DNA from 3 places in the Kocuria sp. CPCC 205261 genome. Region 1 is predicted to be linked to each of the others. Evidence: riboswitches for the same ligand, from Rfam matches in the RefSeq annotation. Region 1 holds a riboswitch; each other region holds the start of a gene.
The links. A riboswitch is a leader RNA that binds a small molecule or an ion and turns the genes downstream of it on or off. The one in region 1 is predicted to bind S-adenosylmethionine.
Positions count from the first base shown of each region.

Region 1 (3,266 bases):
AGGGCTCGCAGGATCGCGGCGTATTCGGCCACGACGTCGTCGAGGCGCTGCAGGGGGTGACTTGCGACGGCATCGGTGGTCTCGGGGCGTGAGAGCAAGAGCAGGCTCACGGGGCCCACGAGGACCGGGCGGGTGGTGATCCCGGTGGTCCCGAGGGTGGTCCGGTAGCGGGACACGAGGCTCTCGGGGTTCGCACGCAACGGGGTGTCCGGGCCGATCTCGGGTACGTAGTAGTGGTAGTTGGTGTCGAACCACTTGGTCATCTCGAGCGGCTCCAACCGATCGGTGCCGCGGGACAACGCCGTGATCAGCTCGATCCCGCGGGGCGTGTCCGGGGCGGCGGGCTCGTAGCCGTCCGCGATGAACCGCGCGGGAACCGCGCCTAGCGCCAGGGACGTGTCCAGGACGTGGTCCACCGCGAACCCCTCGGACGGCACCGCGTGATCCGTGGTGAGGCCGAGTTCGGACAATCGCGTGGCGGTGCGCTCACGCAACCGGGCGAGGGTGTCCAGCACGGTGGTGGCGGGGTGCTGTTGCGGGTCCTTCCAATAGGACTCGAGTGCGCGCTTGAGCTCGCGGTCGGGGCCGATGCGGGGGTAGCCCAGGATCGTGGCGGCGGGGAACGGGACGGGCTGGGTGCTCATGGGAACTCCTCGGAGCTGGTGTGGGGTATGGCGGTTAGGGGGTGTGATGAGCCGCGGCAACGGGTGTGCTCCGGCGCGGCGGGGTAAGGGGAACGTCAGCGTGGGTGGTGCCGCTACGAACGGTTTTCGGCCTGCCCGGATGTGGCGGTCGAAGCCAACACGATCGGTTCACGGGTCGGTCGGGGCTGGTGCGGAGGTCAGGCCGCGGGGCTGCGGCCTCGGTATTCGCGTGCGGCATCCCGGACCCGCAGGTGCTCCAGGATGGTCAGCGCCGCCTCGGGGCGGTTGAACGTGTACAGGTGGAAACCGGCGCAGCCCAGATCCATGAGGTCGTCGATCAGGGACAGGGTGGCCGCGACCCCTCGGTGGCGCAGTTCCTCGGGAGTGTCGGCGCGCAGGAACCGGGTGAGGCGTTCCGGGACCCGGACCCCGGTGATCTCGGTCATGCGCTGCAACCTTTGAGGGTTGCTCAGCGGCATGAGCCCGGCGACCACGGGGATGTGGATGCCCTCCGAGCGCGCGCGTTCCAGGAACGTGGCGTAGTCCTCGGGTTCGTAGAGCACCTGCGTGATCGCGTAGTCCGCGCCGGCCTCCTGCTTGTCCCACAGGGACGCGAGATCCGCCTCGAAGTCGCGGCCTCGTGCGGGGGACGGGTAGCACGCCACCGACACGGACAGCGGTCGCTGACCCGGGCGGAACCCGGTGCCGAAGCGACGTCGTTCGACGTCCCGGATCAGCTCCACCAGTTGGGAGGCCCGGCCCAGGCCACCCGCTGGGGTCCGCCATTCCCCGGTACCCAGGGGCGGGTCGCCGCGCAGCGCGAGGAGGTCGCGAACGCCGTCGTCCAGCAACTGGTCCACGGCGCGCTCAAGACCCGCGCGGTCCGTGCCACCGCACGTGAAGTGCGCCATGACCGGGGTCTTGGTCGTGCGGCGCAGGTGGCGCAGCGCCTCGCGGGAGACGCCGTGATGGCCGGCGTGACCGTGGGTGACCGAGAAGAAATCCGGCCCGGCCTGGGCCATGGCGTCGATGTTGCGCCACACAGTGTCCGGGTCCGCGGTGGGCCGCGGCGGGAACACTTCGAACGAGACAAGCGTGGAGCGGCGCGGGCGCCGGACCAGCCAGGACGTCCTCGTGGGCGGGCCAGTCACGGGCGCGGGTTCTGACGCTGCGAGGGGTGCGGGCATATAAAAAATCCTCCGGCGTTAGGACGCCGGAGGATGAGCTCCGAGCGCCGTACTTGCCGACCACGCGGTTGCGCGGCGGCCGGATCCTCATCTGGGGCACCCCACTACAGCTGGAGGGTTGCCGCCCGGTTAGCCAGAGCTTCGCACCGGGACTCATGATCCTTTGTTACGAGCGAGCGTAGCACAGCCTCGTGACGAGGCCCACGAACGATGACGGAACCGCCGGCCTCCCGCCGCGCTCGTCTTCCCAAGCGGGCTGAATGGACCGCACGGGGGCACCTGGGCCCTGCCGTGGTCATCCTGCCCCACGACGTGCAGGACATGAAGATGCCCGAGTTGGGACCCGAGAACTGGGTCTCGCGCTCGATAGCCGCGGCGCCGGCCGCGGGCGGGTCCGCGTCCTCGCAGGCACCCGCTCCGACGACGACGCCGTCCCCCTTGCGCAGCGCGACCGCCAACCCCGGTCGTCACGAACCCTGAGTTCGGGCCGCCGTGCATCCGGCGGCTCGCCGGTGCACCCGCGTGACCAAAGCGCGGCGAAAAACAGGGACGCCCACCCGGTCAACCGACCGGGTGGGCGCGCCTTGGCGTGTCATCAGCAACTCAGCATGGGTGCCAGACCTTTCCTCCCGGTTCGTAGCACCGGGGGCCGGTGTAACCGGGATAACCGCCATCACTCTCGGGAGCCGGGGGCACGTGGGGTGCCGCCGGCAGCTGCGGGGCAGCAGGTACCCGGGGCGCGGCCGGTAGCTGAGGTGCCGCGGGCTGCGCGGGGGCGGGGTTGTAGTTGTAGTTCGGTTGCGGAGCGGGATTGGGTTGGGGTGCCGGATCGCCCACGGCGACCTCGTCCTCCACGACCGCGGGAGGCGCCTCGAGCGTCGGCGTGGGAGTGGGCGTGGAGGACGAGGTGGGACTCGGCGTCGCGCTCGGGCTCGCGGTGCTCGGAGTTGTGGTGCCGGGGGATGCGGATTCCCCCGGCGGCGCGCAGTCCTGCTTCGGGTCGAAGAAACCGACCTGCATGGCCTGGGCGACGTTGTACGCGCTGTCCATCTCTCGCCGGTACGTGCTGTTGGCGCCCACGGTCATGGGCGTTGCCAGGCCCGCCTTGACGAGTGCCTGGTTGACGTTCAACCCGTCGTCGTCGCGGGTCACTCGGGCGAGGGTGCGGCCGTAGCGGTCCGTGCGTTCCACGTCGTAGTCCAGGTGGATCGTGGATCCCTTGGGCAGTAGGTCCTCAAGCTTGGCCGTGGCCTCGTCCGCGAGGCACTCGCCGGGCTGACCGTCCCGCGCGACCTCCGGGGTATTGATGTTCAGCAGCCGCACCCGCGTGGACTTCCCCGCGATCGTGGCGTCCAGGGTGTCCCCGTCCACCACGCGTTCCACTGTGGCCACCGAGTCGTCCGGGGTGGTGCGCAGTGCGGCATGGTGTAGACAA
Region 1 is NZ_JAVKPU010000008.1:6,364-9,629, forward strand. It holds gene metE (5-methyltetrahydropteroyltriglutamate--homocysteine S-methyltransferase) at 1-644, opposite strand, end outside; gene RF646_RS08870 (methylenetetrahydrofolate reductase) at 842-1,831, opposite strand; SAM riboswitch class IV at 1,876-1,992, opposite strand; gene RF646_RS08875 (hypothetical protein) at 2,042-2,311, shown strand; gene RF646_RS08880 (thermonuclease family protein) at 2,435-3,223, opposite strand.

Region 2 (3,266 bases), on a different contig from region 1:
GGACCTTCGCCCTCCATGACGCATCCGCTCAGGGGCAGCGCCAGCGCGGACAGGCCGAGTGCCTGCAGTGCGCGGCGTCGGGACAACTGCGCCATGCGCTCAGCGCTCCACGCCGAGCAGGGCCAACAGGTGGGCGCGCAGCGCGGTGATCTCACTGTCCTCGCGGGAGCGCGGGCGGGCCAGCTCGGGGGAGATGATCTCGGCGATGGTCGCGGGGCCCGTGGCCGTTTCCCGCGCGAGCACCACCACGTGATCGGAGAGCACCAGGGCTTCCTCGACGTCGTGGGTGACCATGAGCACGGTCGTGGGATCGGCGCGGTGCACGTCCAGCAGCAGATCCTGCATCCTGATCCGGGTCAGGGCGTCCAGGGCCCCGAAGGGCTCGTCCAACAGCAGGACCCGCGGGTTCCGTGCCAGGGCCCGGGCGAGGGATGCGCGCTGTGCCATGCCCCCGGAGATCTCCGAGGGACGGTGATTCGCGTGGTGGGACAGGCCGACGAGCTCCAACAGCTGCGCCACCCGCCGCTTCCCTTCCCGGGCGGGAGTCCCGTGGGGCAGACCCAGTGCCACGTTGCGCGCCACGCTGCGCCACGGCAGCAACCGCGGTTCCTGGAAGCCGACGGCGCAGCGCGGGTCGATCTCGCGCACCACCGAGTCGTCAATCCGGACTTCGCCCTCGCTCGCCGTGCCGAGCCCGGCCACGGCGCGTAGCAGGGTGGACTTGCCGCACCCCGAGGGGCCCAGGACGGAGACGATCTCGCCCGGACGCACCGTGAAGGTCACGTCCCTCAGGACCTCGTGGACATGCGCTCCGTGGTGTGCGGGGAAGGACTTGCCGACCCGGTCGAAAGTGACCGCCGCGGCGTCGACGGCAGATTCCGGGCGCGTGAGGATATGGCTCAATTCATCAACTCCATCGTTCCTGGCATTAGCACCTTGCCCGCGTGGGGCTGGTTGCTGCGACGTCAACGAGCCAGGTCTCTCAGCCGCTCCGGATGGGAACCCCACCATTGAACGGGCCGGGAGCCCGCGGGTGCAAATCGTGTGACGCGCCGGGGCGCCGTCGTGACGTGCCGTAACCCGAGGTGTTTCCGAGGACCGGGGATCCCCGTTAGGATCGATGCCACAACGATCACGAGTGCCGACGTTTAGCCCTGGCTTGTCGGACGGCAACCCTCTCCCGTAGCGGGGTGCCCCAGGTGAGGATCGGGCCGCATGACACACCGCATGCGGCAAGTACGGCGCCACACAAGCGCGCTGGACCCGCAAGGTAGGCCGCCGTAGGTGGTGCACGGGGCGCGGGTCGTGTTCCTGCTGAGGGGCTGACCGAGATGAGCAAACGGATTTCCGTCAACGCGTTCGACATGACCTGCGTGGATCACCAGAGCTTCGGGTTGTGGCGCCACCCGCGGTCCCGGGCCACCGAGTACAACACCATCGAGTACTGGACGGAGCTGGCCAAGCTGCTGGAGCGGGGCAAGGTCGACGCCCTGTTTCTTGCGGACGTGGTGGGCATCTACGACATCTACAAGAACTCCGCGGCTCCGGCCGTGCGTGACGGGGCCCAGGTCCCGGTCAACGACCCGTTCATGCAGGTCTCGGCCATGGCCGCCGTGACCGAGCACCTGGGCTTCGGCGTGACGAGCGCGGTGACCTACGAGCAGCCCTACACCCTGGCCCGCAAGTACGCCACACTGGATCACCTCACCAAGGGCCGCGTGGGATTCAACGTGGTGACCTCCTACCTTCCGTCCGCTGCGGAGAACCAGGGCCTGCCGCGCCAGATTGAGCACGATACGCGCTACGAGATCGCGGAGGAGTTCCTGGACGTGTGCTACAAGCTTTGGGAGGGCTCGTGGGAGGAGGACGCTGTGGTTCAGAACCGTGAGACGGGTGTCTACGCGGATCCCACCAAGGTCCATCCCATCCGGCACAGCGGGGAGCACTTCACGGTTCCCGGAGCGGGGCTCACGGCACCGTCCCCGCAGCGCACACCGCTAATCTTCCAGGCTGGCGCGTCCTCGCGCGGGCAGGCGTTCGCGGGTAAGCACGCGGAAGCCGTGTTCATCGGCGGGTTGCGCCCGGACCTCACGCGTTTCGTGACTGACAAGATCCGCGACCGGGCTCAGGCCGAGGGCCGCAGCCGTGACGACGTCAAGATCTACGCGATGCTCTCCGTGGTCGTCGCGGACACGGACGAGGAGGCCCAGGAGAAGTACCGCGACTACCTGCAGTACGTGGACCTGGAGGCCTCCCAGGCGATCATCGGCGGGTGGTCCGGCGTGGACCTGTCCCAGTTCGACGAGGACGAGGCCCTGAACTACATCAAGACCGACTCCATCCAGTCCTTCCTGACCCCGTTCACGCTGCAGTCCAAGGACAAGCAGTGGACGCGCGAGGAGATCGCCAAGCACTGCGCCCTGGGTGGGATGGGTGCGGTCCTCGTGGGCTCCGCGCAGACCGTCGCGGATCAGCTCGAGACCTGGGTGGACGAGGGCGGCCTGGACGGCATCAACCTGGCCTACCACGTGAGTCCCGGTTCCTTCGAGGACTTCGTGGAGTACGTGGTCCCCGAGCTGCAGGCGCGCGGTCGCTACCGCACCGAGTACGAGGGCAACACCCTGCGAGAGTCCCTCTACGGCGAGGGCCAGCCGCGGGTCAAGGACACCCACCCCGCCGCGAAGTACCGCGGCGCGTTCGTGGGCGAGCCCTCCGTCGCGGACACGCCGTCCCGCGAGTTGGTGGGCTGACACCTCCCTCCGACGACGACGCCGCTCGCGCTCGGTCCCGCAGGTCCGGCAGGGCGGCGTCGTCGTCGGCTTCCCCGCCCGTTGCCAGGGCGGGACCCCCGTGTGAGAGTGGAACGCGTGCAACCCGGCTACGACCACTTGGCGAACGACTACGACAAGGCTTTTCCCGCTCCCTTCCAGACGGCGCTCGAACGGCGCGCGGTGGAGGCCTTCGCGGATCACGTCATCGCGGCAGGGGCGCCCGGCCCCGTGGTGGATGTGGGGTGCGGCACGGGGCAAGTCACGGCCGCGCTGTCCGAGCGGGGTCTGCACGTGGTGGGGGTGGACCCGTCCGAATCCATGCTGGGTATCGCGCGCGGATCTCACCCGGAGGTCACCTTCGAAGCCGGCGATGCGAATCCCACGTCGTGGGGTGGTGCGGTGGGGCCCGACCGCCGCGTGGCCGGCGTTCTTGCACGGTTCAGTCTCATCCACGTCCCACCCGCGCAGGTTCCCAGCATCCTGGACTCCTGGGCG
Region 2 is NZ_JAVKPU010000010.1:58,334-61,599, forward strand. It holds gene RF646_RS10625 (aliphatic sulfonate ABC transporter substrate-binding protein) at 1-95, opposite strand, end outside; gene RF646_RS10630 (ABC transporter ATP-binding protein) at 100-903, opposite strand; SAM riboswitch class I at 911-1,002, opposite strand; SAM riboswitch class IV at 1,131-1,245, shown strand; gene RF646_RS10635 (LLM class flavin-dependent oxidoreductase) at 1,323-2,750, shown strand; gene RF646_RS10640 (class I SAM-dependent methyltransferase) at 2,859-3,266, shown strand, end outside.
Region 2: it holds a riboswitch for S-adenosylmethionine, as region 1 does, so the genes downstream of both, RF646_RS10635 (LLM class flavin-dependent oxidoreductase) here and RF646_RS08870 (methylenetetrahydrofolate reductase) in region 1, are expected to answer to the same signal.

Region 3 (3,266 bases), on a different contig from region 1:
TCTCCAGGATGCTGCCCCGCCGGGTCACGTAGAGCCCCATACCCACGGCCAGGCCGATGAGCCCGGCCAGCACAAGGGTCACGGAGACCATATACAGCGTCTGCCCGGTTGCGTCCAGCAACTGCGGGCCCAGAGCAGACCACTCCATCACTCACTCACCTCCCGCACCGTGGTGACGGCGCGCAGACTCTCGACGGCGCGGTCCACGGACTCGTCCGAACCGGTCAGGGACAGCGTGAGCGTTCCGAAGGACTGTGACTGCAGGATGGAGATCCCCCCGAAGGCGATGTTAAAGCTGACACCGTCACGGGCGGCGTCCGAGAGCACGTCCCCGATCCGGTTCTGGTCGGTGACGTCCACCAGCACGAGCCGCCCGGGGTGTTCCCGGCGCAGCTTCTCGATCTCGTCCGCGCGCGGCACGGTGCGCATGACCGAGGAGACGAACTTGCGCGTGGTCTGCGCCCGCGGGTGGGCGAAGACCTCCGCGGTGGTCCCGGTCTCCACCACACGACCGCTGTCCATCACGGCCACGCGGTCCGCGGTGGCCCGCACCACGTCCATCTCGTGGGTGATCAACACGATGGTGATCCCCAGCTCACGGTTGACGCGCTTGAGCAGACCCAGGACCTCCTGGGTGGTCTCCGGGTCCAACGCCGAGGTGGACTCGTCCGCGAGCAGCAGTTCGGGATTGCTCGCGAGCGCGCGGGCGATCCCCACGCGCTGCTTCTGACCACCCGAGAGCTGCTCGGGGTAGTTCCCGGCGCGCTCGGTCAAGCCCACGAACTCCAACAGTTCCGCGACCCGCGCCTTGCGTTCCTCGGGCTTCCACCCGGCACGCTTGAGCGGGTAATCGATGTTGCCCGCCACTGTGCGTGACGTGAACAGGTTGAACTGCTGGAAGATCATCCCGATCTTGCGGCGGATGGGCGCCAGCTGGGATTCGCTGCGCCCGTCCACACGGTTACCGGCGACCTCGAGCGTCCCGGACGAGATGGGTTCCAGGCCGTTGATCAGCCGCACGAGGGTGGATTTGCCCGCCCCCGAGTAGCCGATCACCGCGAAGATCTCACCGCGGCGGATGTCCAGGTCCACGGAGTCCACCGCGGTCACGGTGCGCGGGCGGCGTTTGGACCCCGTGACGAAGACCTTGCTCACGTCCCGGAAACTGACCAGGGTGTCCGCCGTGGCGGACGGGCTCACTTGGTCTGCTCCTTGAGGTCCTGCGAGTAGCGGGCCAGCAAGTCCTTGAGCTCCTGCTGATCCACCTTGGTGGGCACCGCGGTGCCCTTGGTCTCGGTCTTCTCCGCGTCCTGGACCTTGTCGTCGTAGTAGAAGCTCGCGACCTTCTTCAGGGTCTCGTTGTCCGCGTTCGCCTCGGTCGCGGCGAAGAGGTTGTCGTACACCTTGGCGCTGTCCGCGGTGGGATCGTCCTGAGCCAGCGCGGACTTGGGATCGATGTTCGCGCGGTCCAGGAAGTCGTTGTTGACCACGGAGGCGGCCACGGAGTCCATGGACAGCACGGTCTGCTCGGCGGAGACCGGGCGGACCGTGACCTTGGACTTGGCGGTGTCGATGTCCTGCTCGGTGGGGGCGATCGTGTCCTTGGTGAACTCCACGAGACCCTGCTGGTGCAAGAGGTTCAGGGCGCGGGACAGGTTGATCGAGTCGTTCGGCACGGCGATCTCGTCACCCTGCTTGAAGTCACCCACGGATTTCACGCTCTTGGAGTACAGCCCCAGCGGGAAGATGGACGTGGAGCCCACGGGAGTGATGGTGTCCCCGGCGTTGTTGTTGTAATCGGCGAGGTACGCGATGTGCTGGAACCAGTTCATGTCGATGTCACCGCTCTTCAGAGCGGGGTTCGGCTGGCTGTAGTCACTGAAGTCCACGTACTCGACCGTGATGTCGTTGTCCGCGGCGACCTGCTTCAACGCTTCCTGCACAGGGGTCGAGCCCACGATCCCGACGGTGATCTTGCCGTCCGCGGCCGGGTCCGAGTTTTCGGAGCCGCCGCCGCACGCGGTGAGGGTGAGGCCCAGGGTGGTGGCCAACACGACGGGAATCAAACGCTTGGTTCGCATGATCATGCCTTTCCAGGGGTCTGTGACGGGGACTCGCGGGGCGAACAGTCCCCCCTGGATGAGGGCACAGGGACGGGTACGTGCTGATTTCCGGGGAACCGCACTTGCCGTGATCTGTTGCAACCGCGACCGGATGGTCATCTGGGGCACCCCGCTACGGGAGAGGGTTGCCGTCCGGCCAGCCAGAGCTACGCGCCGGATCTCGTCATCCACCCGGAATTCTAGCATGGCCCTGCCATGGGCCGACGACCGCCGGAAGGGCCCTATGCCATCCCGGCGATACGTTCGTCCGCGCGGGCCCGGGCCCACTCCTCCGCCCCCAGGACGTCCTCAAGGGTGGGCCGCGTGACGCCGTCGTGATCCTCCAGCACACGCTCGACCATGTCCACGATCTGCGTGAAGCCGAGCGCCCCGCGGTGGAACGCGTGCACGGCCTGCTCGTTGGCGGCGTTGAACACCGCGGGCCACGTCCCGCCGCGCGAACCCGCGTGCTTCATGAGCTCCACGGCGGGGAACACCTGCGAATCGAGCGGTTCGAACGTCCACTGTGCGGCCCGGGTCCAGTCGCACCCCGCGGCGGCACCGGTCACGCGGTGGGGCCAGCCGATTCCGAGCGCGATGGGCAGGCGCATGTCCGGCGGGGACGCCTGCGCCAGGGTGGATCCGTCCACGAACTCCACCATGGAGTGCACGACCGATTGCGGATGCACCGTGACGTCGATCCGGTCCAGGGGGACGTCGAACAGTAGGCTCGCCTCGAGCACCTCCAGTGCCTTGTTGACCATGGTCGCGGAGTTCGTGGTGACCATGACCCCCATGTCCCACGTGGGGTGCTGCAGGGCCTGTTCGGGTGTCACGCGCGTGAGCTGCTCGCGCGTCATGCCGCGGAACGGTCCGCCGGACGCCGTGAGCACGAGCCGGCGCACCTCGGAGGCCGTCCCGGAGCGCAGGGCCTGGGCGATCGCCGAGTGTTCGGAGTCCACGGGGATCAGCGCGTCCTCGAGGCCCGTGTCCGCCGCGGCGCGCAACACGAGCGGACCGCCCGCGATCAGGGACTCCTTGTTCGCGAGCGCCACCCGCCGACCCGCTCCCAGCGCCGCCAGGGTGGGTGCGAGCCCGATGCTCCCGGTGATCCCGTTCAGCACGAGGTCCGAACCCTCCCACTGCGCGATCCGGGTTGCAGCG
Region 3 is NZ_JAVKPU010000009.1:77,018-80,283, reverse strand. It holds gene RF646_RS10010 (methionine ABC transporter permease) at 1-148, opposite strand, end outside; gene RF646_RS10005 (methionine ABC transporter ATP-binding protein) at 148-1,200, opposite strand; gene RF646_RS10000 (MetQ/NlpA family ABC transporter substrate-binding protein) at 1,197-2,081, opposite strand; SAM riboswitch class IV at 2,177-2,291, opposite strand; gene dxr (1-deoxy-D-xylulose-5-phosphate reductoisomerase) at 2,345-3,266, opposite strand, start outside.
Region 3: it holds a riboswitch for S-adenosylmethionine, as region 1 does, so the genes downstream of both, RF646_RS10000 (MetQ/NlpA family ABC transporter substrate-binding protein) here and RF646_RS08870 (methylenetetrahydrofolate reductase) in region 1, are expected to answer to the same signal.